Regions from separate parts of the Streptomyces sp. NPDC003016 genome, predicted to be linked through region 1. Evidence: riboswitches for the same ligand, from Rfam matches in the RefSeq annotation. Region 1 holds a riboswitch; the other holds the start of a gene.
What was found. Region 1 has a riboswitch for S-adenosylmethionine ahead of ACWDZ4_RS10255 (aminotransferase class V-fold PLP-dependent enzyme). Riboswitches for the same ligand answer to the same signal wherever they lie in the genome.
Positions count from the first base shown of each region.

Region 2: linked by a shared signal. The riboswitch ahead of thrC (threonine synthase) and the one ahead of ACWDZ4_RS10255 (aminotransferase class V-fold PLP-dependent enzyme) in region 1 are both predicted to bind S-adenosylmethionine.

Region 1 covers NZ_JBSFTV010000009.1:123,945-133,844, reverse strand. Annotated here, with positions in the region: gene ACWDZ4_RS10300 (NYN domain-containing protein) at 1-498, opposite strand, end outside; gene ACWDZ4_RS10295 (hypothetical protein) at 533-775, opposite strand; gene ACWDZ4_RS10290 (rhomboid family intramembrane serine protease) at 922-1,632, shown strand; gene ACWDZ4_RS10285 (Lrp/AsnC family transcriptional regulator) at 1,629-1,910, shown strand; gene ACWDZ4_RS10280 (small hydrophilic protein) at 1,996-2,310, shown strand; gene ACWDZ4_RS10275 (ATP-binding protein) at 2,249-3,727, shown strand; gene ACWDZ4_RS10270 (response regulator transcription factor) at 3,724-4,389, shown strand; gene ACWDZ4_RS10265 (SLC13 family permease) at 4,486-5,919, shown strand; gene ACWDZ4_RS10260 (glycerate kinase family protein) at 5,924-7,120, shown strand; gene ACWDZ4_RS10255 (aminotransferase class V-fold PLP-dependent enzyme) at 7,081-8,475, opposite strand; SAM riboswitch class IV at 8,635-8,751, opposite strand; gene trpD (anthranilate phosphoribosyltransferase) at 8,837-9,900, opposite strand, start outside.
Region 2 covers NZ_JBSFTV010000030.1:91,538-101,437, reverse strand. Annotated here, with positions in the region: gene groL (chaperonin GroEL) at 1-1,058, opposite strand, end outside; gene ACWDZ4_RS24820 (cold-shock protein) at 1,373-1,576, opposite strand; gene ACWDZ4_RS24815 (MoaD/ThiS family protein) at 1,997-2,272, opposite strand; gene thrC (threonine synthase) at 2,346-3,650, opposite strand; SAM riboswitch class I at 3,668-3,795, opposite strand; gene ACWDZ4_RS24805 (glucosyl-3-phosphoglycerate synthase) at 3,973-4,923, shown strand; gene ACWDZ4_RS24800 (alpha,alpha-trehalose-phosphate synthase (UDP-forming)) at 4,988-6,382, shown strand; gene otsB (trehalose-phosphatase) at 6,540-7,409, opposite strand; gene ACWDZ4_RS24790 (DUF3263 domain-containing protein) at 7,474-7,743, opposite strand; gene ACWDZ4_RS24785 (ABC transporter substrate-binding protein) at 7,814-9,031, opposite strand; gene ACWDZ4_RS24780 (ROK family protein) at 9,280-9,900, shown strand, end outside.

The sequences.
Region 1 (9,900 bases):
GTGCTCGCGCGCCTGCGCCAGCTCCTCGCGCAGGCGCTCCAGCTCGCGCTGGGCGGCCTCGTCGGCGCGCTCGGCGTCCGCCCGCAGGGCCTCCTCGCCCGCGGCCGCCACCAGCTTGACCCAGCCGACGGGGCGCAGCACGTACGCCGCGGCCGCCACGTCGGCGGGGTCGGCGGCGGCCGGAGGGGCACCGGACTCCAGCGCGCGGGCGAGCTCGGGCTGCGCCTCGCGCAGCCGCTCGCCGATGCGCCGGCGGAACAGCGGATCACCCTCCAGGGCCGCTGCCATCGCGTTGCCCGCGAACTTGGCGCGCCTGGTCGGGGTGAAGCGGGCGTACTGCCTCAGCTGGGGCGGGAGTTCGGCGACGGTGAGCCCGCCGAAGGCGTCCGAGACCAGCGCGACGACCTTGTGCCGTACACCTTCCGGCAGCGGGCGGTCGAGCACCTCTGCGGCGCCTCCGGCCGAATCGGCCGGTTCAGCGCCGCTTGCATGCTCCACGATCCGTCACCCCACTACTTCTCGACCGGTCCTCTCAGGAGCCGGCACCCGGCCTGTCCACCAGTTCGATCTGGTCCACCGCGTTGCACCAGCGGCAGCGCACGGACTCGATGGTCTCACTGACCACCTCGCGTTCCTCGACCTTCGGCTCTCCGGCCAGGTCGAGGTGGACGTACTCGACCACCTTGGACGAGCGGGTCACGTCGAAACGCGTGAGGTTGCCGCACAGGGCGCAGCGCCACCGGGTCCCGGCAGTCGGCAGGGGAACTGTCGTCATCGTGCGTCCACGTCCTCTTTCGTCGTGTCTACTGCCCGTAACCCTACGGCCTCACGGGTGCCCCGTGCGGCGGACGGTCCACCGTGCGGGACGGGGCCCGGCGAGGCGGTCCGCCCCGCCCGGTCCCGTTACGGGATGATCCGGGCATGATCAATCGGCGGAAAGCGGCCCGGGGACCCGTGGTGACGTACGGCGCCATCGGCCTCTGCTGCCTGGTCTTCGCCCTCGGCCCCCTCTCGGGACTCAATCCGGCCCACGGCACCGGCGACATGCTCCTCGCCGCACAGAGCGCGTACTTCGAACGCTGGGGGGTGATCCCCAGCGAGCTGCTCAGCGGCACCCCGTCCGCGCTGGTCACTCCGCTCACCGCTCTGTTCGTGCACGGCAACTGGCTCCACCTGCTGGGCAACATGCTCTTCCTGTACGTCTTCGGGGTGATGGCCGAGGAACGGATGGGCCGCGTCCAGTTCGCCCTGTTCTCCGTGGGCGGCGGCTACCTCGCCCTGCTCACGTACGCCGCCGCCCACGCCGGTTCCGACGAGACGCTGGTGGGGGCTTCGGGAGCGATCTCGGCGGTGCTCGGCGCGTTCCTCTTCCTCTTCCCCAGCGCCCGCGTCACCAGCCTGTTCCCCTTCCTCCTCTTCCTGCCGCTGCGCTTCCCCGCGTGGATCGTCCTGATCTTCTGGTTCGTCCTGCAGTGGCTGGCGGCGCGGAGCGCGGGCCCGGGTCCCGGGGTGGCGTACCTGGCACATGTGGCGGGGTTCTGCGCGGGCTTCCTCTACGCCTGGGGGCGTTACCGGCGTACGGATAGAGTGAAGGCCCCAGCGTCGGCCACCCAGGGAGAAAGCCAACCGTGATCACCGCGATCGTGCTCATCAAGACCAGCGTGGACCGGATCCCCGAGATCGCGGAGTCGATCGCCGCGCTGGACAGCGTCAGCGAGGTCTTCTCCGTGACCGGTACGTACGACCTGATCGCCATGGTCCGCGTCGCCAAACACGACGACCTGGCGGACGTCATCCCCGGCCGGATCAGCAAGATCCCCGGCGTCGAGGGCACCGACACGCACGTCGCGTTCCGTACGTACTCGCAGCACGACCTGGAAGCGGCCTTCGCGATCGGTCTCGACGCGTAACGCCTCCGGCCTCCGGGCGCGCACATGAAGGATTCTTCATCCCGGCCTCATCCGGGCTCCACGCGCCTGCCCCACGGTGGTGTCCATGGCTTTCTCCCACCGGTTGGCGACGCTCGCGGCCGTCGTCGCGATCCCGCTCGGCATCGCCGCGACCAGCTACGCCCTGACCGACCGCCCCGAGCCGCCGAAGGTGCCGTCCAAGGTCGAGCTGGAGAGCACCGCTCCGGACACCCCGCTGTCCTCGCCCCGTACGACTCCGGGCCCCACGCCCGGCACCGCTGCTCCCAGCACCACTCCGAGCGACGCGGTCGTCCCGGGCCCCACGGCCACGAACGACGATGCCGACGGCCCCGACGACGACACGCACTCCGACGACGACGATCTCGGTGAGAAGGACTGAATCGCGCAGGATCTCCGCGCGGGTCCGCATCCTGCTGTGGCTGCTGGCGGTGATGGCGGTGGCGCTGGGCGCCGTGGCCACCACCACCCGCTCGATCCTGCTGCGGGACCTGGACCACCGGATCGGCCGGCTGCTCACCCAGGAGACCCGTGAGTTCGCGAACTTCGTGGACCAGGGGGTCGACCCGGCCACCGGCGGCCGCTTCGGCGAACCGCGCCGGCTGCTGGAGGTCTTCCTGCAGCGCCAGTACTCCGACCCGGACGAGGAACTGCTCGGCCTCACCCGGTCGCCGGGCCCCGTGCCGGACGTGCTGCGCCAGCCCCGTGACATCCCGGTCGGCACCCCCCTGCACCGGGACCGGGCCTCGCTCGCCGAGGTCTTCGCCTCCGACGCGTCCTCGGGCACCCTGCGCAGGCCGCAGGGCGAGGTCCGCTGGGCCAAGGTCGGCATCGCCCCGGCCGGCGCCGCGCCGCCCGCCGCCTTCGTCGTCGCCTTCCACGCGGAGAACGAGCGGGCCATCGCGGAGGAGGCGTTCCGTACGCTGCTGGCCATCTCGGGGGTGGCGCTGCTGATGACCACCGGCATCGGCTGGGCGGTCGCGGGCCGCATCCTCGCCCCCGTACGGGTCGTGCGTACGACAGCGGCGCAACTCACCGAGCAGGACCTCACCCGGCGCATCCCCGTCCAGGGGCGGGACGACATCGCGGCGCTCGCCGAGACCTTCAACGCCATGCTCGACCGGCTGGAGCGGGCGTTCGCCGCGCAGCGGGAGTTCGTCGACGACGCCGGCCACGAGCTGCGCACGCCCATCACGATCGTGCGCGGCCACCTGGAGCTGATGGGCGACGATCCGGCCGAACGCGAGGAGACCGTACGTCTGGTCACCGACGAGCTCGACCGGATGAGCCGCATCGTCGAGGACCTGCTGCTGCTCGCCAAGGCGGAGCGCCCCGACTTCGTGACGCCGGAACCGGTGCAGCTGGCCGAGCTGACGGCGGACGTCTACGTGAAGGCGCGCACCCTGGGCGACCGCGCGTGGGTGCTGGACACGGTCGCCGACCGGCAGGCGCACCTCGATCCGCAGCGCATCACGCAGGCGATGGTGCAGCTCGCGCAGAACGCCGTGCAGCACACCGTGCCGGGGCAGCGGGTCCGCATCGGCTCGCGGGCCTGCGAGGGACGGGCCGAGCTGTACGTGGCCGACAGCGGGCCGGGCGTACAGGAGCAGGACACCGAAGTGATCTTCGAACGGTTCCGGCGCGGGACGGCGCGGCGCGGGGCACGCGGGACCGGCGCGGGGCTCGGCCTGTCCATCGTCAAGGCGATCGCCGAGGGACACCGGGGCCGTGTCGAGCTGCGCCCCACCGAGGGTGGCGGAGCCACTTTCGTACTCGTCGTCGGACTGGGGGACCAGTGAGCAGGATTCTCATCGTCGAGGACGAGGAGCGCATCGCCTCCTTCGTGGAGAAGGGCCTGCGCTCCAACGGCTTCACGACGACGGTCGCCTCCGACGGCGAGACGGCGTACGACTACGCCTGCACCGGCGGCTTCGACCTGGTCGTCCTCGACATCGGGCTGCCCGGCAAGGACGGCTTCACGGTGCTGCGCGAGTTGCGCGAGGCCCGGGTGAGCGTGCCGGTGATCGTCCTGACGGCGCGCGATTCCGTACGGGACACGGTGGCCGGCCTCGAAGGCGGCGCGGACGACTGGATGACCAAGCCCTTCCGCTTCGAGGAGCTGCTCGCCCGGGTCCGGCTGCGGCTGCGCACGGCGGCGCGGGCGCCGGAAGTCACGGTGTTGCGCAGTGGCGGGCTGTCACTGGACCTGCGGACGCGCAGGGCGCGGTCGGGCGAGCGGACGGTGGACCTGACAGCGCGCGAGTTCGTGCTGCTGGAACTGTTCCTCCGCCACCCGGACCAGGTCCTGTCGCGCGAGCAGATCCTCTCCCACGTGTGGGGCTACGACTTCGACCCCGGCTCGAACATCGTGGACGTGTACGTCCGGGCTCTGCGCAAGAAGCTGGGCGCGGAGCGCGTCGAGACGGTACGCGGCATGGGCTACCGCCTTCCCCCGGGCTAGGCGGCGGTTCCCGCGAACGGAGCCCGCCGTACCGGGTGAAGTTCCCTTCATGTACGGCTCACGGGAGGCTCATCCGGGCCTCCGAGACTTCCCGGTGTGACCCCGACCCCGCTGAAGCCGTGGCAGTACGCGACGCTGTGCACCGCGCTGACCCTGTGCGCACTGCTCACCGTCCCCGGTGTGTCCCCCGGCCTGTCCGGTGACGCCCGCCTCACCCTCGTCGTCTTCGCCCTGGCGACCTGCGCCTGGATCGCCACCCCCGTGGACGACACCTACATCGCCCTCGGCGCCGGACTCGCCCTCACCGCGACCGGTGTGATCAGCAGCGAGACCCTCTTCGGGACCCTGGGCGACGAGACCGTCTGGCTGCTGATCTGCGCGTTCGTACTGGCGGCGGCCGTGGCACGGACCGGTCTCGCGGGCCGGGCCGCGGCGTTCCTGGTGAGCGGCGCCCGTACCGTACGCCGGCTCACGCACCTCACCACCGCGGCCCTGGTCGTCACCGCGTTCGCCGTACCCGCCACCTCCGGCCGCGCGGCCCTCGCCCTGCCCGTCTTCCTCGCCCTCGCCAAGGTCCTCGCGGACCGCCGCCGCCTGGTCGTCATGCTCGCCCTGCTCTTCCCCACGGTGATCCTGCTGTCCGCGGTCGCCACCCTCATCGGCGCCGGCGCCCACCTGATCACCGTCTCCGTGCTCTGGGAGGCGACCGGCGAGCGCATCGGCTTCACCCAGTGGCTGCTGCTCGGGCTGCCGCTCGCCGCCGTGTCGTCCCATCTGGCGGCGGAGGCGGTGCTGTTGACGACCACGCGCCGCACGGACCGCTCCGGCCCGGTCCGCATCACCGCCGAGCAGATCCAGGAGCACAGCGAGAAACCGGTCACCGGCACGCTCGGCCCCGCCGAGACCCGGTGCGCGGCGCTGCTCGCCACGGTGGTGGTGCTGTGGTGCAGCGAGCCGCTGCACCAGGTGCCGCCCGCCGTCGTCGCCCTCATCGGCGCGGTCGTCGCGTCGTCCCCCGCGCTGGGCACCGTACGCCTCAAGGACGCCCTCACGACCGTGCCGTGGTCACTGCTGCTCTTCATGGCGGCCACGATGGCGATGGGGGTCGCCCTCGCCGAATCGGGGGCGGCCCGCTGGCTGGTGTCGGGGCTGCCGGTGAGCGTTCCGCCCTGGCTCTTCCTGGCCGCCGTGATCACGGTCAGTACCGCCGCCCACCTGGTCCTCCAGTCCCGTTCGGCCCGCTCCAGCGTGCTGGTGCCGCTGGTGGTCGCGGCCGCGGCCGGCTCCGGCGTCAACCCGGTCGCGGCCGCCCTCGCCTCGACCGCGGCGGCCGGCTTCTGCCACACCCTGCCCGCGTCCGCGAAGCCCGTGACGCTCTTCTGCGACCTCCCGGGCACCCCGACGTACACCCCGCGCGACCTGCTGCGGCTCTCGGCGGTGCTCGCCCCGCTGACGGCGGTCGTGGTGCTGGCGTTCGCCCTCGTCGTCTGGCCGCTGTTCGGCGTTCCCGTCCTCACCGAAGGAAGTTGAAGCCATGCCTCTCGCCCTCACCCGTTTCGCCGTGGCGCCCAGCGGCTTCAAGGAGTCGCTGTCCGCGCAGGCGGCCGCCGAGGCCATCGCCGCCGGGGTACGCCGTGTCGTTCCGCACGCCGACATCGATCTGATCCCCCTGGTCGACGGCGGCGAGGGCACCGCCCGCGCGCTCGCCGCGGCCACCGGCGGCCGCCTCGTGGCGCTGCCCGCCACCGGGCCCGTCGGCCGGCCCGTCGGCACCCACTTCGCGCTGCTCGGTGACGGGAGCGCGGTCGTCGAGATGGCGGCCGTGGCCGGCCTGTCCCTGGTCCCGCGCTCCCGGCGCGACCCCGGCGCGACGACGACGTACGGTGTCGGCGAACTGATCCGCGCCGCTCTCGGCCTGGGCGTCCGCCGCATCCTCGTCGGCTGCGGCGACTCCGGTACGTCGGACGGGGGCGCCGGCGCGCTCCAGGCCCTCGGCGCCCGCCTGCTGGACACGGACGGCCGCGAACTGGCGCGCGGCGGAAGGGAGCTGAACCGGCTCCACGACATCGACGCGACCGGCCTCGACCCGCGCCTGGGGGACACCGAGATCCTGGTCGCCTGCAACCCCTGCAACATCCTGTGCGGTCCCCGCGGCGTGGCCCGCGTCTTCGGCCCGCAGAAGGGCGCGACCCCGCCCCAGGTGGAGGAGCTCGCGGCCGCCCTCGACCAGTGGGCGTACGTCCTGGAACACACCCTCGCCCCCACCGGCACCGACCTGCGCTTCGGCGCGGGCACCGGCGCGTCCGGCGGCCTGGGCGCCGGGCTCGCCGCGCTCGGCGCCCGGCTGCTTCCCCGCTTCGACGTTCTGCTGGACCACATCGACCTGGACGCCCGCCTCGCCCGCGCCGACCTGGTCGTCACCGCCGAGGGCGCCCTGGACCAGCAGACGCCGTGCGGCAAGATCCCGGCCGAAGTGGCCCGCCGCGCCAAGCTGTCGGGCCGTCCGGTGCTCGCGCTGGCGGGCACGATCGGGGAGGGCGCGCACGAGGTGCGGGCGGCGGGCATCGACGCGTACAGCTCGATCCTGCCCGCGCCGGTGTCACTGACCGAAGCGCTCGGGCGCGGCGGCGAGTTCCTCACCGACGCGACCGAACGGGCGCTGCGGATGGTCCTGATGGGAGCCCGGGCCGTTCAGACCGCCGGGACGCAGCGGCCTTCCTCGGTGCGGTAGTTCCACTTCGCACCGTTCTCGACGAGTTCCCTGACGGCGCGCAGGAACCGCTCCACGTGCTCGTCGGGCGTACCGGCACCGAAGCTCACGCGGATCGCGTTCAGCATGGGGGTCCCCCCGGTCGAGTCCGTTCGAGACTGGGGCTCGCCCGGCTCGGCCTCCGGCGCGCCGCACTCGCCCGGGCCCTGCGGGTCACTGCCGAGCAGGGTCCGGACCAGCGGGTGGGCGCAGAACAGGCCGTCGCGTACGCCGATCCCGTACTCGGCGGAGAGCGCGGCCGCGAAGTGCGAGCTGTTCCAGCCCTCGACGACGAAGGAGATGACGCCGACGCGCGGGGAGTCGTCCCCGAAGAGGGAGAGCACCCTGACCGCGCCGACTCCGGCCAGTCCCTCCAGGACCTTCGTCACCAGCGCCTGCTCGCGCTCGACGAGGGAGTCGAAGCCGGCCTCGGTGAGCGCCTTGCAGGCGGAGGCGATGGAGTACACGCCGATGACGTTGGGCGAACCGGCCTCGTGGCGGGCGGCCGTGGTGTGCCACTCGACGTCCACGCCGCCGTCGGCGCGGCGGGCGACCTTGCGCGAGGCGCCGCCGCCCGCGAGGTACGGCTCGGCGCTCCGGAGCCAGTCGGCGCGGCCCGCGAGTACGCCGGAGCCGAACGGCGCGTACAGCTTGTGCCCGGAGAACGCGACCCAGTCGACGTCCAGCTCGGCGATGTCCAGCGGGTGGTGCGGGGCGAGCTGGGCCGCGTCGAGCACGATCCGCGCGCCGTGGGCGTGGGCGGCGGCGGCGAGCTCCTTCACCGGCCACAGCTCACCGGTGACGTTCGACGCGCCCGTGACGCACACCAGGGCGGGACCGTAGGGGTCACGGGCGGCCAGTGCGCGCTCCAGGGTCTCGACGGCCTGGGCCGGAGTGCGGGGCGCGTTCAGGTAGTCGACCTTGGCGTCGCGCCAGGGCAGCAGCGAGGCGTGGTGCTCGGTCTCGAAGACGAAGACCTGGCAGTCGGCCGGGAGGGCCGCGGCGAGCAGGTTGAGCGAGTCGGTCGTGGAGCGGGTGAAGACGACCTGGTCGCCCTCGCGGCAGCCGAGGAACTCGGCGACGGTGGCGCGACTGCTCTCGAAGAGGTCCGTCGACAGCTGCGAGAGGTAGCCGGCGCCGCGGTGCACACTGCCGTAGTACGGGGCGTACGCCGCCACGTCGTCCCACACGCGCTGGAGGGCCGGGGCGCTCGCCGCGTAGTCGAGGGCGGCGTAGGTGACCTCACCTCCCGTCACGAGCGGCACGAGGACATCTCGCCCGAGGACGGGCAGAGGCGTACAAACGGTCTGGCCGGTGGCAGCAGTGGAGACAGACATGGCGAACTCCCGAAACAGGCAGGCGAATTCCCCGCGCCGGCGGATACGCAGCAGCGCTGGAGAGGGAAAAAGGGGTGTGCGAAGAAGGGGCGGAAGGCCCTATCGCATTCGCTTGCTCACAAGAGGCTCCCTGAGAACCAGGACCCCAAGTCTTCGAGGGGTCCGCGCTTGCCGTAGACCTTTCTGTCTACGGCCTGGTCTTCACCCGGGGCACCCCGCCACGGACGGAGGGTTGCCGGACAGCAAGCCGGGGCCAAAACGCTGTCACTCATGACCTGCCAAGCATCCTGCCACACGATCAAGAAGACGCAAGGCGCAGTCCAGAGTCTGGACTGCACCTCGTGTCACACACCCTGCGCACTCAGCTGTTGCTGGCAGCCACCCAGCGCTCCAGCGCCGCACGGGCCGCTCCCGAGTCGATCGACTCCGCCGCCTTGGCGATCCCCGCCGCGATCTGCTCCTCGAGGGACGCGCCGCCCGGGTCGAGGGCGACCAGCGCCGCCGCCGTGTTGAGCAGCACCGCCTCCCGCACGGGGCCGGTCTCCCCGGCCAGCAGCCGCCTCGCGACATCCGCGTTGTACGACGCGTCCGCGCCGCGCAGCGCCTCCACGGGCACGATCTCCAGGCCCACGTCGCGCGGGTCGAAGGCCTGCTCCCGGACCGCCCCGTCCCGTACGACCCACACGCGCGAGGTCGCGGTGGTGGTCAGTTCGTCGAGACCGTCGTCGCCCCGGAAGACCAGCGCGGAATTCCCCCGCCCGGCGAGAACGCCCGCCACGATGGGGGCCATCCGGGCGTCGGCGACACCGACCGCCTGCGCCTTCACCCGCGCCGGGTTCGTCAGCGGGCCGAGGATGTTGAACGTCGTCGGCGCGCCCAGCTCCTTGCGCGCCTTCGCGACGTACCGCAGGGCCGGGTGGAACTTCACCGCGAAGCAGAAGGTGATGCCCGCTTCCTCCGCGACCTCGGCGACACGCTTGGGCGTCAGCTCCAGGTTGACGCCGAGCTTCTCCAGCACGTCCGAGGCCCCGCTCGCGGACGAGGAGGCCCGGTTGCCGTGCTTGACGACCTTGGCCCCGGTGCCCGCGACGACGATCGCCGACATCGTGGAGATGTTGACCGTCTTGGCCAGGTCGCCGCCCGTACCGACGATGTCGACCGTACGACCGGGCACCTCGATGGTGTTGGCGTGCGCGTACATGGCCCGTACCAGACCGGTGACCTCGTCGACCGTCTCGCCCTTGGCCCGCAGCGCCACCGCGAAACCGGCGATCTGGGCGTCGGTCGCCTCGCCGCTCATGATGCGGTCCATGGCCCAGGCGGTGTCGTCCGCGGACAGGTTCTCGCCGCGCAGCAGGGGGTTCAGCACGCCAGGCCAGGAGCCGGCCGCCACGCTGTCGCCGCCGGCCGGGGTCACAACGTTCA
Region 2 (9,900 bases), on a different contig from region 1:
TTCTCGATCTCGGCACGGATCTGGTTGACGCGACCCTGGACCTGGTCGCTCTCACCGGCGCCGTCGACGATCGTCGTCTCGTCCTTGGTGATGACGACCTTGCGGGCGCGGCCGAGCAGGTCGAGACCGGCGTTCTCCAGCTTGAGGCCGACCTCCTCGGAGATGACGGTGCCACCGGTGAGGATGGCGATGTCGCCGAGCATGGCCTTGCGGCGGTCACCGAAGCCCGGAGCCTTGACGGCGACGGACTTGAAGGTGCCACGGATCTTGTTGACGACGAGCGTGGACAGCGCCTCGCCCTCGACGTCCTCCGCGATGATCAGCAGCGGCTTGCCCGACTGCATGACCTTCTCCAGCAGCGGAAGGAGGTCCTTCACGTTGGAGATCTTGGAGTTGACGATCAGGATGTACGGGTCGTCGAGCGACGACTCCATGCGCTCCATGTCGGTGGCGAAGTACGCCGAGATGTAGCCCTTGTCGAAGCGCATGCCCTCGGTGAGCTCAAGCTCCAGACCGAAGGTCTGCGACTCCTCGACGGTGATGACGCCTTCCTTGCCGACCTTGTCCATCGCCTCGGCGATGAGCTCGCCGATCTGGGTGTCGGCGGCGGAGATGGAGGCCGTCGAAGCGATCTGCTCCTTGGTCTCCACGTCCTTGGCCTGCTCAAGGAGAGCGGCGGAGACGGCCTCGACGGCCTTCTCGATGCCGCGCTTGAGGGCCATCGGGTTGGCGCCGGCGGCGACGTTGCGCAGGCCCTCGCGGACCAGAGCCTGGGCGAGGACAGTCGCGGTCGTCGTGCCGTCACCGGCTACGTCGTCGGTCTTCTTCGCGACTTCCTTGACCAGCTCGGCGCCGATCTTCTCGTACGGGTCCTCGAGCTCGATCTCCTTGGCGATGGAAACACCATCGTTGGTGATCGTGGGGGCGCCCCACTTCTTCTCGAGGACGACGTTGCGGCCCTTGGGGCCGAGGGTGACCTTGACGGCGTCGGCGAGCTGGTTCATCCCGCGCTCGAGACCGCGCCGTGCCTCCTCGTCGAACGCGATGATCTTGGCCATGTGAAGTGGTCCTCCCGGACTGGGGTGGATTCTCCGGACCGAGTGGCGCCCGCGACGGACGGCCAGCCTGCCGGGTGGTTTTCCTTGTCCCACCCGGCCTGCGGGCCTCACCGGCCCGGTCCTTCTGTCACTCTCACTGGGAGAGTGCTAACAGTGCTAACGCCAATGATTAGCACTCGACCCCCTCGAGTGCAAGCGTCCCCCTCGGATGTGGACAGGCGTCCCCGGGGCGCGCGGCACGCAGGAAGGGCCCGTACCCGGTGTGGGTACAGGCCCTTCCTGCGTGAGTGCGTCGGTGGCCGATCGCGCCGGGATCAGACGGCGAGCTTGACCATGTCCGCCTGCGGACCCTTCTGGCCCTGCGAGATCTCGAATTCGACTCGCTGCCCCTCTTCAAGGGTGCGGTACCCGTCCATCTGGATCGCGCTGTAGTGGACGAAAACATCCGCACCACCGTCGACCGCGATGAAGCCGTACCCCTTCTCCGCGTTGAACCACTTGACGGTGCCCTGAGCCATGCCTAACTCCCCTATTACTGGCCCTTGCACGGGACCGCACTTCGCGGACCCGGGTCAGATCTCCACCCTCCGACAGGAGAGGGCGTGCGCCGGAACGCGTCGACCGCGGCTGAATGTATCTGCCCAACTGCCCTCTGCAACAGGTCAATTCGACGAGAAAACTGGGCGCGGCCGAACGCTCGAATATGAGGAAGTCCCTGGTTTTCAGGGCAAGTCGGGCCGGACAAGGCGCGCATTGGCGGCAATCGGCTCGAACACTTTGGCTGCTTCTTGTCGCACGGGGACGCATTCTCATATGCGCCCGGCAAAGGCAGCGGAAGGGGCTTCCCCAACTCTACCCCGCTCAACCATGCAGAATTGCCCCCTCCGCTTCTGTGGCGGAGGGGGCAATGCGCGTGACGACGGGTGTACGGCGGCGGATCAGCCTCCGGCGACGGCCGGGATGATCGAGACGCCGGCGCCGTCCGGCGTGGCCGTCTCCAGGCCCTGCTCGAAGCGCACGTCGTCGTCGTTCACGTACACGTTCACGAAGCGGCGCAGCTTGCCCTGGTCGTCCAGGACACGGGCCGCGATGCCCGCGTGGTTCTTCTCCAGGTCGGCGATGACCTCGGCGAGGGTCGCGCCCTCGGCCGCGACCTCGGCCCTGCCGCCCGTGTACGTACGGAGAATCGTGGGGATGCGGACGTTGACGCTCATGCTTTTCTCCTCGCTAGCGCTCGGAGACGCACAGCGTGACGCGCCTCCTTTTTGGTTCGCTCGCTGCGCCCGCTCACGCGAGGCCAGCCTCTCGGAAAGAGTCCAGGTTGGGACGGATGACGGCGGACTGACCCGTGGTCGGGGCCACCGCCTCAAGGGTCTTCAGGCCGTCGCCCGTGTTGAGCACCACGGTCGTCAGGGTCGGGTCCAGCAGACCGGCCTCGATGAGCTTCCTGGTGACGCCGACGGTCACGCCGCCCGCGGTCTCCGCGAAGATGCCCTCCGTCTCGGCCAGCAGCTTGATCGACTCCACGACCTGCTCGTCGTCGACGTCCTCCACCGCGCCGCCCGTACGGCGGGCGATGTCCAGGACGTACGGGCCGTCGGCCGGGTTGCCGATCGCCAGCGACTTGGCGATCGTGTTCGGCTTCTGCGGCCGTACGACGTCGTGCCCGGCCTTGAAGGCCGTCGACACCGGGGAGCAGCCCTCCGCCTGGGCGCCGAAGATCTTGTACGGCTTGTCCTCGACCAGGCCGAGGGCGATGAGCTCCTTGAGACCCTTGTCGATCTTCGTGAGCTGCGAGCCCGAGGCGATCGGGATGACGAGCTGGTCCGGGATCTCCCAGCCGAGCTGCTCGCAGATCTCGTACGCCAGGGTCTTGGAGCCCTCGCCGTAGTACGGGCGCAGGTTGACGTTGACGAAGCCCCAGCCCTCGCCCAGCGGGTCGCCGATGAGCTCGGAGCAGAAGCGGTTGACGTCGTCGTAGTTGCCCTCGATGCCGACCAGGTCGCCGCCGTAGACCGAGGCCATCACGACCTTGCCCTGCTCCAGGTCGTGCGGGATGAACACGCACGAGCGGAAGCCGGCCCGCGCGGCGGCGGCGCCGACCGCGCCGGCGAGGTTGCCGGTGGAGGAGCAGGAGAGCGTGGTGAAGCCGAACGCGCGGGCGGCCTCGACGGCGATGGCGACGACGCGGTCCTTGAAGGAGTGCGTCGGGTTGCCGGAGTCGTCCTTGACGTACAGACCGCCGGTGACACCCAGCTCGCGGGCCAGGTTGTCGGCCTTGACGAGCTTGGTGAAGCCCGGGTTCAGGCTGGGCTTGGACGCCACGTCGGCGGGCACGGGCAGCAGCGGCGCGTAGCGCCAGATGTTGTTCGGTCCGGCCTCGATCTGCTTGCGCAGCGCCTCGGCGTCGCCGAGCGGGAGGTCGTAGGCGACCTCGAGAGGACCGAAACAGGAAGAGCAGGCGAAGATCGGGCCCAGTTCGAATCGTTCTCCGCACTCGCGGCAGGAAAGCGCGGTGGCGGGGCCCAGGTCTACGGGCAGGGAATGCGAGTCGGTGGCGCTTGCATCGGTTTCGACGGTCTGCACAGCCATGGTGGCGAGGCCCTTTCTCCTCATCTTCCCCACGGCGCGTTTCGCCGTGAGACGGAATTGGCACCGTCCCCACCACGACCTCGCGGTCGGCAGGATGGTTGCCGGGACTTCAACGGGCCGTTCCCTCTGTCCCTCTGGATGAGCGCTATGGCGGCGGGTCTGGGCCCGGCGCGTTTGTTCCGCGAGCCCCCCGAGATGCGAGGGCGGTCCGCGTTGTTCAAGACTGTAACCGAAGCCCCGGGCGGCGGAGACAGTCGTCCGCACCGCGAGATGACTGTATCGATATGCCGTATTTGCGGCATGGCACGCAAGGGAGAGGCACGTGCTCGAAGAGGTGGAGCGCTGGCTGGAACTGCGGTCCTGGACCACGGCCGACCGGTCGCTGGACCGGCTGATCGCGGCCAAGACCGGACGTGGCCACACCGTCAGCGTCGTGCTGCCCGCCCTCGACGAGGAGTCGACGGTCGGTGACATCGTCGCGGCGATACGCCATGAGCTGATGGAGGCCGTGCCGCTCGTCGACGAGCTCGTCGTCGTCGACTCCGGCTCGAAGGACCGCACGGCGCAGGTCGCGACGGCGGCGGGGGCGCGGGTCGTCCACCGTGACGCCGTGCTGCCCCGCATACCGGCCCTGCGCGGCAAGGGCGAGGTGCTGTGGCGGTCACTGCTGGTGACCAGTGGTGACATCGTGTGTTTCATCGACTCGGACCTGAGGGACTTCTCCGCCTCGTTCGTCTCGGGCATCGTCGGGCCGCTGCTCACCGAACCCGACGTGCACTTCGTGAAGGCGATGTACGACCGTCCGCTCGGCGAAGCCACAGGTCAGGGTGGTCGGGTGACCGAGCTGGTGGCCCGCCCGCTGCTCAATCTGCACTGGCCGCAGCTGGCCGGGTTCGTCCAGCCGCTGGGCGGCGAGTACGCCGTGCGCCGCTCGCTCCTGGAGCGGCTGCCCTTCCCCGTCGGTTACGGAGTGGAGTTGGGCCTGCTCGTCGACTCGCTCCACACGGTGGGTCTGGACGCGCTGGCCCAGGTCGACGTGGGCGTACGCAAACACCGCCACCAGGACGGGCAGGCGCTCGGACGGATGGCCGCCACGATCTACCGGACCGCTCAGCAGCGGCTTTCGCGCGGCACTCTGGTGCGGCCCGTGCTGACGCAGTTCGAGCGGGGCGAGGACGGGTACGGGTTCGTACCGCGGACCTACGCGGTGGACACGGAGGAGCGGCCGCCGATGTGCGAGATCGACGAGTACGCGGCGCGCCGTGCGGCGTGACGGGCGCCGGAGGCTCCGACCGTACGCACGTTTGAGGGCATCCAGGACTGGCTAGGTTCGGCACATGGTCTCCGAGCACGCTGCACAGGTACTTGTCGCTTCCAATCGCGGCCCGGTCGCGTACACCCTCCGCGAGGACGGCTCGCTCGACGCCAGGCGCGGCGGGGGCGGTCTCGTCTCCGGCCTGTCGGCGATCGGGCAGGGCGCCGACTCGCTCTGGGTGTGCGCGGCGCTCGGGGACGGCGACCGGGAGGCGGTGCGGCGCGGGACCGGCGAGCCGGGCGTGCGGATGCTCGACATCGACGCCGGGGTGCACGCGGACGCGTACAACGGCATCGCGAACTCCGTGCTGTGGTTCGTCCACCACATGCTCTACCAGACCCCGCTGGAGCCGGCCTTCGACGCGGAGTTCCGGCGCCAGTGGGCGGCGTACGAGACGTACAACCGCGCCTTCGCCGACGCGCTGGCGGCCGAGGCGGCGCCGGGCGCCGTGGTGCTGGTGCAGGACTACCACCTGTGTCTGGTGCCCGGCATGCTGCGCGAGCTGCGCCCGGACCTGCGGATCGGCCACTTCTCGCACACCCCGTGGGCGCCTGTCGACTACTTCCGCCTGCTGCCCGACGACATCGCGCGGCAGCTGCTGCGCGGCCTGCTGGGCGCGGACCGGGTGGCGTTCCTGACCCGGCGCTGGGCGGACGCCTTCGCGGCGTGCGCGGTGGACGTGCTGGGCGCCGGCGCGCTGGACGGCACGGCGCTCGGGGTGCACGGCCTGGGCGCGGACGCGGACTTCCTGCGGGCGCGCTCGCAGCGGCAGGACGTGGAGGAGTGGCTGGTCAGGCTGCGGGAGCGGGTCGGGGCCGGGCGCAGGACCGTCGTCCGGGTGGACCGTACGGAACTGTCGAAGAACATCGTGCGCGGGCTGCTCGCCTACCGGCAGCTGCTCACGGACCGGCCCGAGTGGCGCGGGCGGGTGGTGCACATCGCGTTCGCGTATCCGTCGCGGCAGGACCTGGCGGTCTACCGCGACTACATGGCCTCCGTGCGACGCCTCGCCGAGGAGATCAACGCCGCGTACGGGACGGACGACTGGCAGCCGGTGCTGCTGGAGCTGGACGACGACTTCGCGCGGTCCCTGGCGGCGTACCGGATGGCCGACGTGGCGCTGGTCAACCCGATCAGGGACGGCATGAACCTCGTGGCCAAGGAGGTGCCCGTCGTCTCCGACGAGGGGTGCGCGCTGGTGCTCTCGCGGGAGGCGGGGGCGTACGAGGAGCTGGGCGAGGACGCGATCGTCGTCAACCCGTACGACGTCATGGCGACGGCCCACGCGCTGCACGAGGCGCTGGTGATGGAGCCGCAGGAGCGGGCGGAGCGGACGAAGCGGCTGGCCGCGGCGGCGACGGCGCTGCCGCCGGCGGCCTGGTTCCTGGACCAGCTCGCGGCGCTGGCCTCGGAGTAGGCGGGGCGCCGGCCTCGGATCAGGACCCGCCCCCGGCCGGGGGCGGGTCCTGCGGAGCTGTCCCCGGCCCGCCCTCCGGGCCCCGGGCCCCGGGCCCCGGACTCCCCGGGCAAAGCCCGGGGGACCCCCGACGGGCCGAAGGGTGCCGGGGCGGCGATCAAGCCCCTCCGGCGATCGAGGACAGGGCGGTGAGCAGCCGGACCACTCCCGACGGGCCCTCGACCACCAGGTCCGCCCGGTCCGCGAGGGCGGGGACCTCGTTGCCGCTGCACACCAGCAGGCCAGGGACGCCCTCCGTGCGCAGCTTCTCCACGGCCGCGTACGCGGCCACGTCACCCAGGTCGTCCCCGGCGTACAGGACACAGCCCGCGCCGGTTTCGCGCACGTGCTCGGTCAGTGCCACGCCCTTGTCGATGCCGGGCGGGCGCAGCTCCAGCACCAGCCGGCCGGGTTCGACGATCAGGCCGTGGCGGGCCGCGAGCTCGGCCAGGGGGACCCGCAGGGACTCGAACGCCGTCACCGGGTCGGCGGCGCGGCGCGTGTGTACGGCGACGGCCCGGCCCTTCTCCTCGACCCACGCGCCGCGCCAGGCTTCGACGCCGTCGAGGAAGCCGGGGAGCTCGGCGCGGGCGGCCTCCACGCCGGGGTGGGCGTCGGGGGCGCTGACGGTTCCGGTGCCGGCGTCCCAGCGTTCGGCGCCGTAATGGCCGAGTACGACGAGGTGTTCGAGGCCCGGGACCCCCGCGAAGCCGCCGTTGCGGACCGCGACGGCGGCCGGGCGGCCGGTGATCACGGCGAGGGCGCCGACGTGGGGCGCGAGGGCGGCGAGCGCCTCCGCCGCGCCGGGGTGGGCGCGGGCCTGCTCGGGGTCGGGGACGATGTCGGCGAGCGTGCCGTCGAAGTCGAGGGCGATCAGCGTCCGGCCCGGCGCGTCCAGCAGCGCGGCGAGGCCGTCGCGGCCGGCGGGGGTCGCCGGCGTGAGGTCGGTCGGCAGGGGATGCGGTTGCGGTTGCGGTTGGCTGCCCATGCCCCCCGACCCTACCGGCGCACGCCGGGCCGGGCACCGGCGGTGCCGGACCCCCGGCGCCGGGTCAGCGGCGTTCGCGGCGGGCGTCCCGCACCCGGCGGAGGCGGTTGACGGTGACGGGGTCGTGGGCGAGCGCGCGCGCGTCGTCGAGCAGGGCGTTGAGGAGCTGGTAGTAGCGGGTCGGCGAGATGCCGAGCTGCTCGCGCATCGCCCGTTCCTTGGCTCCGGGCCCGGCCCAGGAGCGCCGCTCCACGGCGAGGAGGGCACGGTCCCGCTCGGAGAGCTCGGGGCCGTGCGCGTCCTCTTCGTCCTCTTCGTCGGAGTCGTAAGGCATATGAGCAGTCTAGAACGGCTCGAAAACGCCCCACTCGGCGTTACCCCGTGCTACTCGGCGTTACCTCGTGCTACTCGGCGTTCTCCGTCGCCATCGCCTCACGGCCGATGGAGCCGAGGGTCCCGGCCGGATCGCCGTCGGGGCCGACCACGGACCCGATCTGCTTCTTGATGCTCTCGCTGACCTTCGCCCACGACGTCTTGTCCACCGGGTAGAGCGTCGATTCCGGCAGCGCTTCGAGGAAGGGCCACAGCTTCTTGTGCTCGGCGTCGTCGCTCATCGCCTCGGAGGCGGAGACGGTGACCGGCAGCAGGTCGTACTGGTCGGCGAATTCCAGGACGTTGTCGTCGCTGTACGCGAAGTCGAGGAAGGCACCGATCTGCTTGCCGTGGCCGTTCTGCTTGAAGCCCATCATCCAGTCGGCGACGCCCATGCTGGACTCCGGCTTGCCGTCCGGTCCGGGCAGCGGCACCATCCCGACCTTGACGTCCTTCTTCTCGGCCTGCTGGAGGAGGGAGGGGTGGCCGTTGAGCATGCCGACCTCACCGTCCGCGAACGCGGTGAAGGCGGACTTCCTGTTGAGCTTGGCCGGGGCGACGGGCCCGGTCAGCCCCTTCCCGACCAGGTCGTCCTTCAGCCATTCGAAGGCCTTGACGTTCGGCTCGGAGTCGATCTGGTACGTCCCGACCGCGTCGGTGTAACCGCCACCGGCGCTGAGCATCCACATCATGGTCTCGGCCTGGGCCTCCTCGTTGCCGAGCGGCAGCGCGAACGGGTACTTCACGCCGCGCTGCTCGAGCGCGGCGGCCGCGCTCTCGATCTCGCCCCACGTCCTGGGGGCCTTCAGGCCGGCCCGGGTGAAGAGCGTCTCGTTGTAGAAGAGCAGGCGGGTGCTGGCCACGAACGGCAGGCCGTACGGTACGCGGTTGACCTCGCCCGCGTCGGCGAGCGGGGCGAGGAAGTTGGCCTGCACGGGGATGGAGAGCAGGTCGTCGACGGAGTAGAGCTGGTCCTTGGCCGCGTAGTCGGCGTACGCACCGATCTGGGCGATGTCGGGGGCCTTGCCGGCCGCGACCATCTCGGCGACCTTGCGGTCGACGTCCTTCCAGTCGTAGACCGTGACGTCGATCTTGACGCCCTGGTTCTTGGCCTCGAAAGCGGTGGCGACGCCGTCCCAGTACCGCTTGGTGCTGTCGCCGCCTTCGGGGTCGTAGTCCGCCGCGACGAGCTTGAGGGTGACCTCACCCTCGGAGCCGCTGCTTCCGCACCCCGACAGAGCCACTGTCATGCCGAGTGCGGCGACTGTCGCGGTCAAACCCAAGAAGCGCCGGTGCACAGCCCTGTCCCACCCTGATTCATCAATTTGTTGTCCGACATGCGTGCGAGCTGCGATTTTCTCCTATTCCGCGCCAGGAGGTCTACACCACCCGGATATCGCTTCTGCAACACCTGCGTGAAGGGCGGGCGGCAGGGCGGACGGGAGAACAGGCGCAAGTGGACTAGACCTTTCCCCGGTTGACGCGCGAGACTGTGTCCGTGAAACACGTCATCGCCCTCGATGTGGGCGGCACCGGGATGAAGGCCGCACTGGTCGGCGCGGACGGCACGCTGCTGCACGAGGCCCGCCGGGCCACCGGCAGGGAGCGGGGGCCCGAGGCCGTCGTCGAGTCGATCACCGGCTTCGCCGCCGAGCTGCGCGCGTACGGCGAGGAGCGGTACGGCGAGAGCGCCTCGGCCGCCGGCGTGGCCGTGCCCGGCATCGTCGACGCCGAGAACGGGATCGCGGTGTACGCCGCCAACCTGGGCTGGCGCGACGTGCCCCTGCGCGCACTCCTCGGCGAGAAGCTGCGCGGGGTGCCGGTCGCCCTCGGTCACGACGTACGCACCGGCGGCCTCGCCGAAGGGCGCATCGGGGCGGGCCGGGACGCGGACCGCTTCCTGTTCGTACCGCTCGGCACCGGGATCGCCGGCGCCATCGGCATCAACGGCGTCATCGAGGCCGGAGCACACGGCTGCGCCGGCGAGATCGGCCACATCGTCGTACGCCCCGGCGGCATCCTGTGCGGCTGCGGCCAGCGCGGCTGCCTGGAGCGCTTCGCCTCCGCCTCCGCCGTGTCCGCCGCCTGGGCCGCCGCCTCCGGCGACCCGGACGCCGAC